Regions from separate parts of the Arthrobacter woluwensis genome, predicted to be linked through region 3. Evidence: predicted binding sites of a transcription regulator. Region 3 holds the regulator's gene; each other region holds the start of a gene.
What was found. Region 3 encodes HrcA, which represses chaperone genes, less so after heat shock. Its sites were predicted from a motif close to TTNGCACTCGNNNNNNNCGAGTGCNAA; they were not measured.
Positions count from the first base shown of each region.

Region 1: a site for HrcA is predicted at 2,665-2,691, ahead of groES (co-chaperone GroES). Genes of this name have one in related genera too.
Region 2: a site for HrcA is predicted at 2,590-2,616, ahead of QFZ52_RS11225 (FmdB family zinc ribbon protein). Genes of this name have one in related genera too.

Region 1 is NZ_JAUSXR010000001.1:2,498,804-2,503,289, forward strand. Features, by position in the region: gene QFZ52_RS11365 (suppressor of fused domain protein) at 1-438, shown strand, start outside; gene groL (chaperonin GroEL) at 527-2,137, opposite strand; gene groES (co-chaperone GroES) at 2,242-2,538, opposite strand; gene QFZ52_RS11380 (hypothetical protein) at 2,762-3,148, opposite strand; gene QFZ52_RS11385 (class I SAM-dependent methyltransferase) at 3,230-4,453, shown strand.
Region 2 is NZ_JAUSXR010000001.1:2,462,552-2,467,037, forward strand. Features, by position in the region: gene QFZ52_RS11205 (hypothetical protein) at 1-219, opposite strand, end outside; gene QFZ52_RS11210 (GNAT family N-acetyltransferase) at 321-935, opposite strand; gene galU (UTP--glucose-1-phosphate uridylyltransferase GalU) at 947-1,843, opposite strand; gene QFZ52_RS11220 (5-formyltetrahydrofolate cyclo-ligase) at 1,917-2,555, shown strand; gene QFZ52_RS11225 (FmdB family zinc ribbon protein) at 2,656-2,931, shown strand; gene cpaB (Flp pilus assembly protein CpaB) at 3,056-3,742, shown strand; gene QFZ52_RS11235 (AAA family ATPase) at 4,444-4,486, opposite strand, start outside.
Region 3 is NZ_JAUSXR010000001.1:1,514,964-1,519,449, forward strand. Features, by position in the region: gene hemW (radical SAM family heme chaperone HemW) at 1-726, shown strand, start outside; gene QFZ52_RS06745 (DUF4870 domain-containing protein) at 815-1,261, opposite strand; gene QFZ52_RS06750 (DUF3097 domain-containing protein) at 1,413-2,255, opposite strand; gene hrcA (heat-inducible transcriptional repressor HrcA) at 2,381-3,394, shown strand; gene dnaJ (molecular chaperone DnaJ) at 3,455-4,486, shown strand, end outside.

The DNA of each region.
Region 1 (4,486 bases), 980 kb from region 3:
AGCAGACACTCGTTGGCAACAACGTCGTCCGACCAGACGATCCGTCAAGAACTCTTGATGCTTGCCCCAAAGTCTATGCAGCCGGATCTTCCAGCTGGTTTTATTCACCAGGTTGCTTCGATGGTACTTACGACTCATCAAGCGCTGCTGCGAGGATCGGTGATAGGTCCGGCGGGGGCACTCGTACCAGGGTCAGAGCTGACCGCACTGTACGTCACCATGCCAAGCTACTTCCCTGTCGATTTCGCGACGTACCCCGGCGATGACGGCGACATTGCAATTGTCTGGCTGGTACCCATCACCTCCAACGAGGCAAACTTCGTGGCGAAGTACGGATGGGACCCCTTTGAAGACGCACTCGTTGAACAAGACCCTGATCTGGTCGACTTCCACCGGCCTGAAATGGAGCTATATCCGAGCGCCACACCCGGCCGCTGAGTCCGGCCGCCGGCGCCGAGCCTGCCCTGAAAACACGAAAGGCCCGGATCCATTGGGGGGATCCGGGCCTTTCCGTGTCAGAGACGGGTCAGTGCTGGTGACCTGCGTGCTCGTCCTCGTCGGAGGGCTTCTCGGCGACCAGGGTCTCCGTGGTCAGAACGAGCGCGGCGATGGAGGCCGCGTTGCGCAGAGCCGAACGGGTCACCTTGACCGGGTCAATGACGCCGGCCTCGATGAGGTTCTGGTACTCGCCGGTCTTGGCGTTGAAGCCGTGGTTGTTCTCCAGCTCGGAGACCTTGGAGACCACCACGAAGCCGTCGAATCCGGCGTTCTGGGCGATCCAGCGCAGCGGCTGGGCCAGAGCGCGGCGGACGATGCCCACCGCAGCGGCGGCGTCACCCTGCAGGGCGGCGACGGCCGGGCTCTCATCCAGCGCCTTGAGAGCGTGGATCAGAGCGGAACCACCGCCGGAGACGATGCCCTCTTCGAGAGCGGCACGCGTGGAGGACACGGCGTCCTCGATGCGGTGCTTCTTCTCCTTGAGCTCCACCTCGGTGGCGGCGCCGACCTTGATGACGCCGATGCCGCCGGCGAGCTTCGCCAGACGCTCCTGGAGCTTCTCACGGTCCCACTCGGAGTCCGTGCGCTCCAGCTCGGCACGCAGCTGAGCCACCCGCGAGGCGACGTCGTCGGCCGTGCCGGCGCCGTCAACGATCGTGGTGGAGTCCTTGGTGACCGTGATGCGACGGGCGGTGCCGAGCACCTCGAGGCCCACCTGGTCCAGGCTCAGGCCCAGCTCCGGGGAGATGACCTGGGCGCCGGTCAGGATCGCGATGTCCTGCAGCATGGCCTTGCGGCGATCGCCGAAGCCCGGAGCCTTGACGGCGACCACGTTCAGGGTGCCGCGCAGGCGGTTGACGATCAGCGTGGACAGAGCCTCGCCGTCGACGTCCTCAGCGATCACGAAGAGCGGCTTGTTGGCCTGCAGGGTCTTCTCCAGCAGGGGAAGCAGGTCCTGAAGGCTGGAGATCTTGCCCTGGTTGATCAGGATGAAGGCGTCCTCCAGGACGGCCTCCTGGCGATCCTGGTCTGTGATGAAGTACGGGGACAGGTAACCCTTGTCGAACTGCATGCCCTCGGTGAGGACCAGTTCGGTCTGGGTGGTGGAGGACTCTTCGATGGTGATGACACCATCCTTGCCGACCTTGCCGAAGGCCTCGGCGAGCAGCTCGCCGATCTCCTCGGACTGCGCGGAGATGGCGGCCACGTTCGCGACGTGGTTGCCCTCCACTTCGCGGGCGTTCTCCAGGAGGCGGTCGGCCACGGCTTCCACCGCGGTCTCGATGCCACGCTTGATCTCGCCCGGGGCTGCGCCGGCGGCCACGTTGCGGAGGCCTTCCTTGACGAGGGCCTGGGCCAGGACGGTGGCGGTGGTGGTGCCATCGCCGGCCACGTCGTTGGTCTTGGTGGCGACCTCCTTGGCGAGCTGTGCGCCAAGGTTCTCGTACGGGTCGTCCAGTTCGACTTCACGGGCGATGGTCACACCATCGTTCGTGATGGTGGGGGCGCCCCACTTCTTGTCCAGCACGACGTTGCGGCCGCGCGGGCCGAGGGTGACCTTGACCGTGTTGGCCAGCTTGTCGATACCGGCCTCGAGCGCGCGGCGTGCGGCGTCGTCGAACGCCAGTTGCTTTGCCATGAGTGTCCTTTCAAGAGCAGATCCCCGTCACCGACAGGGAGCACCGGCCAGGCCGGGCACCCGGTCATGGTGCGGGGATCTGCGCTACATGAGCTGTAGGGGCGTTACTTGACGATGATCGCCAGGACATCGCGGGAGGACAGCACGAGGTACTCCTCACCGCCGGCCTTGACCTCGGTGCCGCCGTACTTGGAGTACAGCACGACATCGCCCACGGCAACGTCGATCGGAACACGGTTGCCATTGTCGTCCACGCGGCCGGGGCCAACGGCCACGACTTCGCCTTCCTGCGGCTTCTCCTGAGCGGAGTCCGGGATGACCAGGCCGGAAGCGGTGGTCACTTCAGCGGCGAGCTGGCGGATGACAATACGATCCTCAAGAGGCTTGATGGAGACCGACACGATCTCTCCTTTGCATGAGATTTCTTACGTCTTCAGCCGCGGTGCCAACCGTCGTCGCGGTGCCGGCAGCAACCTTGGGCTTAGCACCCGAGGGGTACGAGTGCTAATAGCAACTGTAGGGATGCGTTAGCACTCGGTCAAGGCGAGTGCCAACTATTCGTCATCGGCGGAACACATCCGCCTCGACGTTCGGCGCTACGTTCGGCGCTACGCCGGGACACGGTCAGTCGAGGATGTCCTCGACGCCCAGGTCGCCCTGCTCCGGATCCTGGCCCTTGGGACGGTTGTCCCGGTTGAGATAGAGACCGACGGCGCCGAGCGCGGCGAACACGGCGGCGAGGATGAGGACCACCCAGGCCCCGGCACGTACCGGCGAGTAGATCTCCCGCAAACCCTTCGCTTCCTCGGTGGCGTCGGCGATGTTCTTGCCGTCCACGGAGTACACGGCGGCATTGAACGTGTCGAGGACCCACAGCACGCCCAGGACGGCGAAGGCCACCAGGAGCACCACGACACCCACGATCAGCAGGGCCCGCGAATACTCGCCGAGCAGGGCCACCAGCACCTTCCGGGAGCTCGAGGCGGATGATCTGGGCTGGTGGGCGCTCATACTGCCAGCCTACCGGCCATGGCTGGACGCCCGCTCCGCTCCCTGCTCTTCCGCCGTCGGCCCGCGCACTAGGCTGGAACCATGCCCACCCCCGACGGCCAGATCGCGCCCCTGCTCACTGCCGAGGCCTTCTCCCTGCTGAACTCACTGGAACCTTACTCCGAGAAGGACGCTCTGGCGCAGAACCTCCGGCTCCGTAAAGAGGGACATGATCCGGCCCTGGTCGCCGCCCTGCTGACCCAGAGCCGGCTGCGGGCGAAGGCCGAGGCGAAGTTCGGGCCGTTCGCGCAGGACATGCTCTTCACCCAGGCCGGGCTGGAACAGGCCACGCGGCTCAATGTCGCGGCCTTGCACGCCGAACGGTACCGCCGGGCCGGAGTGGCGCGCGTGATCGACCTCGGCTGCGGCCTCGGCTCCGACGCGCTGGCCCTGGCGTCCCTGGACCTCGACGTCACCGCCGTCGAGCGGGACGAGGAGACCGCCGCCTGCGCCGCCGTGAACCTGCGGTCCTTCCCGGAGGCGCGCGTGCTGCACACGGACGCCACCACGCTGGACCTGGCGGAGTACGACGGCGTGTGGCTGGATCCCGCGCGCCGGGAGGTCTCTACGTCCGGCTCGGCCAGGCTGTGGGACCCCGAAGCGTTCTCCCCTCCCCTGTCCTTCGTGGAGCGCCTCGCCGCGGAGGGGAAGGCCGTGGGCGTGAAGTTCGGCCCGGGCATGCCCCACGAATCGATCCCGGCGGGCTGCGAGGCCGAGTGGGTGTCCGTGGACGGCGACGTCACGGAGGTCACCCTCTGGTTCAACACCCTCGCGCGGGAGGGCGTCCGGCGCTCGGCGCTCCTGATGACACCCGCGGGCCGGGTGGAGCTCACCTCCGGGACGGAGTTCGGCGAGAGCCCGGAGGCGCAGACCGGCCCGGTGGAGGGCTTCCTCCACGAACCAGATGGGGCCGTCATCCGTGCCGGACTCGTCTCGGACCTGGCGGAACAGGTCGGGGCACACTTCCTCGATCCCCAGATCGCCTACCTTGCAAGTGAGCAGGCTCTTGCAACGCCGTTCGCTCGGAGCTACCGCATCCTCGAGACCATGCCGTACAACGTCAAGGCGCTCCGGAACTGGGTCAAGGCCCACGACGTGAGCAGCCTCGACATCAAGAAGCGCGGCACCGCCGTCACGCCCGAGGAACTCCGGAAGCTCCTCCTGCCGGGCAAGCCGCGCAAGGGCGGGAACCACGCCACGCTGGTCCTGACCAGGATCGGCCAGGACCGCGTGGTGATCGTGGTGGAACCGGTCGAACGGGGCTGAGCGGGCGGACGGCGGGCCCGGCACCCGGTCCGA
Region 2 (4,486 bases), 950 kb from region 3:
ATCTTGCTGGCCTGGATTCTCCATGGGCACGGTCTCTTCCTCCTCGCTGCCGTCCTGCACTGTCACCGTGGGCCCGATCCTTGCCACTGACAAGTGAGCGGGATGCTCCTCCCCCTCCACTTCCACGGTCCGGACCCGGACGCGGCGCTTCAGCAGGGATGGAGCGATCCCCAGGAGCCAGAACGCGACAGCAGCCACCAGGACCACTGAGCTGCTCATGGGGAAATCCACAGTCTTCACGTTAGGGGGTGGTCACCACCCGCCTGACCATTTGACCTAGTGTGTCGCCCAACTCGCCAGGAAATGACGGCGACGTGATCTCATCTGCTGGTGAGCCAGCGGTTCAGGACACCACCGGGTACCTCGTCGGCTGTCAAAGCGAAGCTGAGATGATCCGCCCATTCGCCGTTGATGTGGAGAAACGCCGGGCGCAGCCCTTCCGGCCGGAAGCCGAGCTTCTCCACCACCCGCAGACTCGGGGTGTTCTCCGGACGGATGTTGATCTCCATCCGGTGCAGGCCGAGTTCCTCGAAACAGAAGTCCGTCGCGAGAGCCACCGCGGTCGGCACGATGCCCCGGCCCGCGCGGTCCTGATCCACCCAGTAGCCGATGCTCGCCATCATGGCCGACCCCCACATGATGTTGGAGACGGTCAGCTGACCAACGATCGCGGGAGCCGCCAGGCCCGGCCGGCGCTCGGTGATCACGAAGGGCAGCGCACTGCCCTGACGCGCCTGCGTTCTGAGCGAGCTGACCATCTCCCGGTAGCTGGGCAGACGGCCGCCCGGATTCGGGTTGCTCGCCTCCCAGGGCTGCAGCCAGTCCCTGTTGCGCTGACGGACCGTCGTCCACTCGACACGGTCCTTCTGCCGGATGGGCCTGAGGACGATGTCACCGTGTTCCAGGGTGACGGGCCAGTACGGAACCTGACGCACCGGCGGCGGCGTCAGAGAGCGGAGGTGAACTCGCCGAGCCAGGTGCGGAGGTCAGGACCGAGGTCCTCACTTTCCGAAGCCAGCTGGATCACGGCCTTGAGGTAGCTCAGCTTGTCCCCGGTGTCATAGCGGCGGCCGCGGAAGATCACACCGTAGACGCCGTACCCTTCGCCGTCGCCGGCGGCGAGCGTCTGCAGGGCATCGGTCAGCTGGATCTCGCCGCCACGGCCGGGCTCGGTGTGAGCCAGGACGTCGAACACGGCGGGATGCAGCACGTAACGGCCGATCACGGCGAGGTTGGACGGGGCCTCCTCGACGGACGGTTTCTCGACCAGCTGGCTGACGCGGACGAAGTCCTCGCCCTCCACCGGGGAGATGTCGGCGCAGCCGTACGCGCTGATCTGGTCCGGTTCAACCTCGATGAGGGCGATCACGGAACCGCCGGTCTTCTGCTGCACCTTCATCATGGTGGACAGCAGTTCATCGCGGGCGTCGATCAGGTCGTCGCCGAGGAGCACGGCGAAAGGCTCCTGACCCACGTGCTGCTGGGCACGCAGCACCGCGTGGCCCAGGCCGAGGGGGTCGCCCTGCCGGAGGTAGTGGATGTCCGCGAGATTCGTGGACTCCTGGATGGCGGAGAGCTTGCGGGCGTCGCCCTTGGCCTCCAGCGTCGCTTCCAGGGACGGGACGCGGTCGAAGTGGTCCTCCAGGGCCCGCTTGCTGCGGCCCGTGATCATCAGAATGTCATCCAGGCCGACGCTGGACGCTTCTTCCACCACATATTGAATGGCCGGCTTATCCACCACCGGCAGCATTTCCTTGGGCATGGCCTTTGTGGCCGGCAGGAATCGGGTTCCCAGGCCTGCGGCCGGGATGACGGCTTTACGGATCTGCTTCTGTTCGGTCACAGGACTAATCTAGCCGATACAGTCACCAGTCCATCCTCCCGGGTTTTCCTGCGACAGAATGACGGTTTTATCCATGCCAGCAGCAAAAGCGGAATTCCGATCCGCGCAGCGCACCCGACGGCGTGCGGACGCCGCTCTCCGCACCGACGACGACGCCGCACGCCTGAGTGCGGCCTTCGCCGAGCAGGCCTCGGCCTGGCTCTCCACGGTGCTGCCCGCGGACTCGTCGTCCGCTCCCAGCGTGGCGTGCTACCTGAACGCCGCCGTCGAACCACCCACCGCCGCACTGCTCCACGCCCTCCACGACCGGGGGTGTACGGTCCTGGTCCCGGTCTGCCTTCCCGGGCACCTGATGGAGTGGGTCCGCTGGCATCCCGGCATCGAGGTCCGGCGCAGTGCCCTCGCCCCGGTCGACGAACCCGTGGGTCCAGGGCTTGGCTTTCAGGAGCTGTTCGCTGCGGACGGCCCTGGGCTCGACGTGATGCTTCTGCCCGCGACCGCCGTGGATGCAGCGGGTAACCGACTGGGGCAGGGCGGCGGTTACTACGATCGTTTCCTGGCGACGCTGGCGGACACCGGGCATGCCGTTCCGATGGCGGCACTGGTCTTCGAGCCGGAGCTGGTCCCGGAGGGCTCCTTCACCGTCGGCCCGCTCGACCGCCCCGTGGACGCCGCCGTGACGGAGCGCCAGTGGCGGGCGTTCGGGAAGTGAATCCACCGTCCGTGCGTTGACCTCTTTGATAGAATTGGCACTCGGAACCTGACAGTGCTAATCCGTATCCGTTCAGGACCCAGAGAACTGAGGAGAATCCGTGCCGACTTATGCGTATGCCTGCAAGGACTGCGGCCACGATTTCGAGATCGTCCAGTCATTCAGTGACAACTCCCTGACCACGTGCCCCGAGTGCGGCGGAACTCTGCGCAAGAAATTCAACAGCGTTGGCGTGGTCTTCAAGGGTTCCGGTTTCTACCGGACCGACTCCCGCGGTTCCTCCTCGCAGAGCACCGTCCCGGCCGCCTCCTCGGCGTCCTCCACGGCCTCCAGCTCCTCCGCCCCTGCGGCGGCGCCCGCCAGCAGCGGCAACTGACCGGCGCTCCCGGGCGCCTTCCACAGGGGAGACTCTCCCCTAACGGAACCCGGGAGCATCCCCGTCTGTCCACATAGAGGATTTCCCCACCGTCGGGAGCCCCTCCGCTCCCTAGCCTCGGTGTATGAGGAATCCACCGTCAGGCCCACGCCGCATCTCCGCCCCGCGTCGAGTCCGTTCCTGGGCCATCCGGCACCGCCGTTTTCTCGCGGCCGCCAGTCTCGCCGCCGCGGCAAGTCTCGCGGTGTACCAGCTCACTCCCGGGCCTGCCCAACGCACGTCGGTGGTGGCCGCCTCGGCTGATCTTCCGGCCGGGGCCACGCTGGAACGAACCCAGCTCACCACGGTGCAACTGCCACCCTCAGCGGTTCCCCCGGGCAGCTACCGGGACCCGACGGCCCTCCTGGGCCGTCGGTTGGCCACACCCCTGCGCCGGGGTCAGGCACTCAATGACACCTCGCTCACCGGGCCCGGACTCCTCGCAGGAACTCCGCCCGGCACCACTGCTGTGCCTCTCCGGATGGCCGATCCGTCGTCCTTGCGCATTCTGAGTCCGGGACAGCTCATCGACGTGGTCTTCAGCCCCGAGCCCGGCCCGGAGGCAGCACGGGATCCCGAGGACCAGGGCTCGCGGCTTCTGGCGCGCCGGGTCGCCGTTCTCTGGATCGGACAAGGGGAGAAAGGTTCCGGCTCATGGCTCGGAACCGAGGAATCACCGGGCCTGGTGGTGGTCGGAGCGACGCCGTCGCAGTCGAGGGCGCTTGCCGGAGTGCAGCGGCAGGGCCGTCTGTCCTTCGTGCTGGTCCGATGAGTTCGCAGACCATGAAACTGCGTGGAACATGCTTGGATCACACCCCCACGTGGAGCGCCGGCGCGCTGCGACCGTCAGTCCCAGTGGGGAGGCCGCTGTTCCTTCAGCCAGTCGTCCCGTTCGGGATTGCCCGTCGATCCGCCCCAGGCCGCGTCCAGGTCTTCGGCGGCCTTGTCGGGCAGGATCCCTTCCCGGGATGCCCTTCCGCCCCGAGGCCTTCGGAGTGGACACCCCCGGAGTGGAGGCCACCGGTGACGCCGCGGCAGTCTGCTGAGCGGTTCGCACGGAATCCGGCGTCGCGTCCCCTTCGGCCGGGTCTCCAGCGGATGGCCCACCAGTGGTCGTGCCTCCGGCGGTGGCTCCTCCGGGGGCCGGACGGCCAGGGGCTGGTGGGGACGGCTGCGCACGCGGAGCCTTCGCCGACGGCAGCACGATCGACTGGCCGACGGCCACGTCCAGCCGTGTCACCTGGACCGTGGCGCGACGGGATCCCCGCCGCTTCCGCCCTGTGCCTGACTCGTTCCGCCCTGGGTCTGACTCGCCGGCCGGGGCGGTCCGGGAAGCGGTCGCGGCAGCAGTGGAGTCCACGCTCTCTGTTCCTGTGCCGTCTCGTCCCGCGGGCCCCGATGGTGACGTGGAGTCTGCCGAGGTGGCGTCCGGCGAGCCGTCCAGGCCTCCCCCGGAGTCGCCGGGCGCACCGCTCACAGCACTCCGTCGTCGCCCAGGGGCACCTGCGTCATGAAG
Region 3 (4,486 bases):
CGGGTCCACCGGCCCGAGCGGGTTCCGCAGGTGGTGGAATGGGCCCGTGCCGCCGGCCTCAACGTGAGCCTGGACCTCATCTATGGGACCCCGGGGGAGTCGCTGGCCGATTGGGAGCATTCCCTGGACGCCGCCCTGGCCTGCGAACCCGACCACCTGAGCGCCTACGCCCTCATCATCGAGGACGGCACGAAGCTCGCAGCCCAGATCCGGCGCGGCCAAGTCCCCGATGTGGACGACGACGACCATGCGGACAAGTACGAACTCGCCGAGCAGCGCCTCGCCGCGGCCGGCTTCGACTGGTACGAGGTCAGCAACTGGGCGCGCGAACCGGGCCAGGAGTGCCGCCACAACCTCGCGTACTGGCGAGGCGACGACTGGTGGGGGATCGGTCCCGGCGCCCACTCGCACGTCGGAGGGGTCCGCTGGTGGAACGTCAAACACCCACGCGCGTACGCACAGCGCCTGGGCGATGGCGTCTCACCTGCCGCGGGCAAGGAAGTGCTCGACGGCGGCACGCGCTACCTCGAGGACGTCCTCCTGCGCGTCCGGCTGGCTGAGGGCCTGCCCACCTCGGCGCTCCACGCCGAGGGGCGCACCGCCGTCGCGGGCCTGATCGCGGACGGACTGATCGACCCCCAGGCCGCCTTCAAGGGCACCGTGCGGCTGAGCCTGCGGGGCCGCCTCCTGGCCGACGCCGTCGTGCGCCGTCTGCTGCCGGACTGACCCGGCTCGATCAGCAGGGGCGTCCAGCACCCGAAGGCCTTCAGGGCATGAAAAAGGCGGAACCCCTTCGCGGGGTTCCGCCTTTCGGCTACTTGAGGAGCCGCAGGTTGTACTTGTAGCGGTACGGCTGGCCCCGGTTGACGTGGATGCCCGCGATCACGGAGAACACGGTGAGGGCGATCCAGATCAGGGCCGCGATGACCGCGAAGATCCCGCCGATCCAGGGGATGAGGCTCAGGATGTTCGCCACGACCGCCACCAATGTGGGCGGCAGGGTGAAGTTGAGGGCTTCCTTCGACTCCTGGGCCGTGAAGGGCCCGCGGTCCTTGAAGATCAGGTAGATCAGGAGCGAGGGGATGAAGCCGAGGATGCCGCCGAAATGGGCCAGCATGGCCCATTGTCGGTCCTCGCTGGAACTCAGGGGCTCCGGCACGGCGCTGGCGCCCGTGTACGGGTGCTCGCCGGGCGTCTGACCCGGGTTGTTCTGGCCTGGATTGCTCTGTGCGGGGTTGTTCTGGGCCGGGCCGCCGTTCATGCCGGACGCGGAGCGCGGCTGATCACCCGGGGAGGATGCTCCCTGGGGCTTCGGACCGGATGCGTCAGACACAGCACTTACTCCTGAGATAGTTCCGGATCACAGGCAGGGCCTGTGACGGCGTTTCCTACTCAGCATAGTGGCTGGGAGGTCAGGCCGTGAGGAAATCGATGACCTCCTCGACACGCCCCAGGAGGCTCGGTTCCAGGTCAGCGTAGCTTCGGACCGTGGAGAGCAGTTTCTGCCAGCCCAGGCCGATGTCCTCGGCCGTGGCATGAGGCCAGCCGAAGGCCTGAAGAATGCCGGTCTTCCAGTCCGTGCCACGGGGGATCTGTGGCCAGGCCGGGATGCCGAGCGTCTGGGGTTTGATGGCCTGCCACACGTCGACGTACGGATGGCCCACCACCAGGACGTTCCCACTGACGCCCGGCTTGCGCATCAGGGCGTCGACGATCCGCTGTTCTTTCGAACCGGGCACCAGGTGATCGACCAGGATGCCGAGCTTGCGGCCGGGGCCGGGAGCGAAGGCCGCCACAGCCGCTTCCAGATCGTCGATGCCGTGCAAAGGTTCGACGACGATGCCCTCCACCCTCAGGTCGTCGCCCCAGACGCGCTCGACGAGTTCGGCGTCGTGCTTGCCTTCCACCCAGATCCGGCTGGCGAGGGCCGTGCGGGCCTTCGTGTCGACGTGGAGCGACCCACTGGCGGTCCGGCGCGGTCCCTGCTGGGCCGGTGGGGCGGCCCGTGGCGGGACGACCTTGACCGCTTCGCCGTCCAGGAGGAATCCGAACCCGAGCTGGAAGGAACGCTCCTTGCCCCGGCGGTCCTCGAGGCTGAGGATGTGCATCCCGCCGGACTTCTCCACGCGCGTCACGGCGCCGACCCAGCCCGTCTGCACTTCTTCGAGGACCATGCCCCGCTCCACCGGCACTTCGCGCAGCTGCTTCTTGGCGGGTGCGCTGAGGTCCTGAGGTCCCCAGGAATGGATGGACATGAAGCCTCCTGCTGTTCTCCGCCTGGTGATGTCCCGGGTCCGGGGCAGGCATACTAGAATTAGCACTTAGAGAGGTAGAGTGCTAAGAGAAACGCCGAAGAGCAAGAGCATGTGGAGGTGGCCGAGTGAGTGATCCTCGTCGTCTCGAAGTCCTGCGCGCGATCGTGGAGGACTACGTCCACTACCGCGAGCCCGTGGGATCCAAGGTCCTGGTCGAGCGCCATCAGCTGGGCGTGTCCAGCGCGACCATCCGCAATGACATGGCGGCACTCGAGGAGGAGGGGCTGATCGCGGCCCCGCACACGAGCGCCGGCCGTATTCCCACGGACAAGGGATACCGGCTCTTCGTGGACCAGCTCGCCTCGGTCAAGCCGTTGTCCGCCGCAGAACGCCGCGCGATCCACTCGTTCCTGGACAGCGCCTCTGATCTCGATGACGTGCTGGAGCGTTCGGCCCGCCTGCTGTCCCAGCTGACCCGCCAGGTGGCCGTGGTGCAGTATCCCAAGGCCAGCCAGGCCCGGTTGCGGCACCTGGAGGTCGTCGCGCTCGGCGGTTCGCAGGTGCTGCTCGTGCTCATCACCGACACGGGATCGGTGGACCAGCGCGTGGTGGACCTCGGTCAGGTCCTGGCCGAGTCGGACGTCGCCGTGCTGAGGACGATGTTCCTGGCGGGGTGCGCGAACCAGCCGCTCGACACCCTCCGGGAGACCGTCCCGGTCCTGACCGCGACGGTGACGCCCGGCCTGCAGCAGCCGGCCGCCGTCCTCGCCGCGGCGCTGCTCTCCCTGCTCGATTCGAGCGCCGAAGACCGGATCGTCCTGGCGGGCACCGCGAATCTCGCCCGCGCGACGATGGACTTCCCGCTGAGCATCGGGCCGGTGCTGGAGGCTCTCGAGGAGCAGGTGGTCATGCTGCGGCTCCTGACCGAGATGCACCAGGATCAGCACGGCGTGGCCATCAGCATCGGGCGCGAGAACCCGTTCGACGAACTCGCGGGCACCTCGGTGGTGGCCACCGGCTATGGCAAGGGCTCCGCCTCGAAGGTGGGCGTCCTCGGCCCCACGCGCATGGACTACCCGTCCTCCATGGCGGCGGTGCGCGCCGTCGCACGCTATCTTTCACGGATTCTGGCGGGGTGACCTCACCGGTCGCCCGACGCCACAGCAAGTCACCCAACAGAGGAAGAGAAGTACACACACGTGAGCAGTCACTATGAAGTCCTCGGAGTCCCGCGCGACGCCAGCGGCGAGGAGATCAAGAAGGCCTACCGCAAGCTCGCGCGGACCCTCCACCCGGACGTCAACTCCGCGGATGACGCCGCCGAGCAGTTCAAGGCCGTGACGCACGCCTATGAGGTCCTCTCGGATCCCGAGAAGCGCAGGGTCTACGACACCACGGGCAATGAGAACGGCACCGACAACGGCTTCGGCGGGTACTCCGGCTCCGGCTTCGCCTTCCAGGACATCTTCGACACCTTCTTCGGTGGCGGCGGCGCGGCCGGCGGCCCGGCCTCCCGTGTGCGGCGAGGTCAGGACGCGCTGGTCGAGGTCCGGATCGATCTCAAGGACGCCGTGTTCGGCGTGGAGAAGACGCTCGAGCTGGAGACGGCCGTGGTGTGCGAGACCTGTGACGGGAGCTGCTGCCAGCCGGGCACGAGTCCGGAGCGCTGCGACATCTGCCACGGCGCCGGTCAGGTGCAGCGCCCCATGCGCTCCATCCTGGGCCAGGTCATGACGGCCGCCACGTGCCCCAGCTGCCAGGGTTTCGGCACCGTCATCAAGGATCCGTGCAATGAGTGCAACGGCCAGGGCCGGGTGCGTTCGCATCGTTCGCTGTCCATCAAGATCCCCGCGGGCGTGAGCACCGGGACCCGGATCCAGCTCTCCGGCCACGGTGAAGCCGGCATCGCCGGTGGCCCTTCGGGCGATCTGTACGTCCAGGTGAAGGTGAACCCGGACAAGACCTACACGCGCGACGGCGACGACCTGCACGCGGCTCTCAAGGTCCCCATGACCGCGGCCGCCCTCGGCACCGACGTCGAGCTGGAGACTTTCGACGGGCCGCAGTCGATCACCATCAAGCCCGGCACGCAGTCCGGCGAGGTGATCACCCTTCACGAGCTGGGCGTCACACACCTGCGCGGATACGGCCGTGGCGATCTGAAGGTCCGCATCCAGGTGGAGACCCCGACGAAGCTCGACGCCGAACAGGAAGAGCTCCTCCGCAAGCTC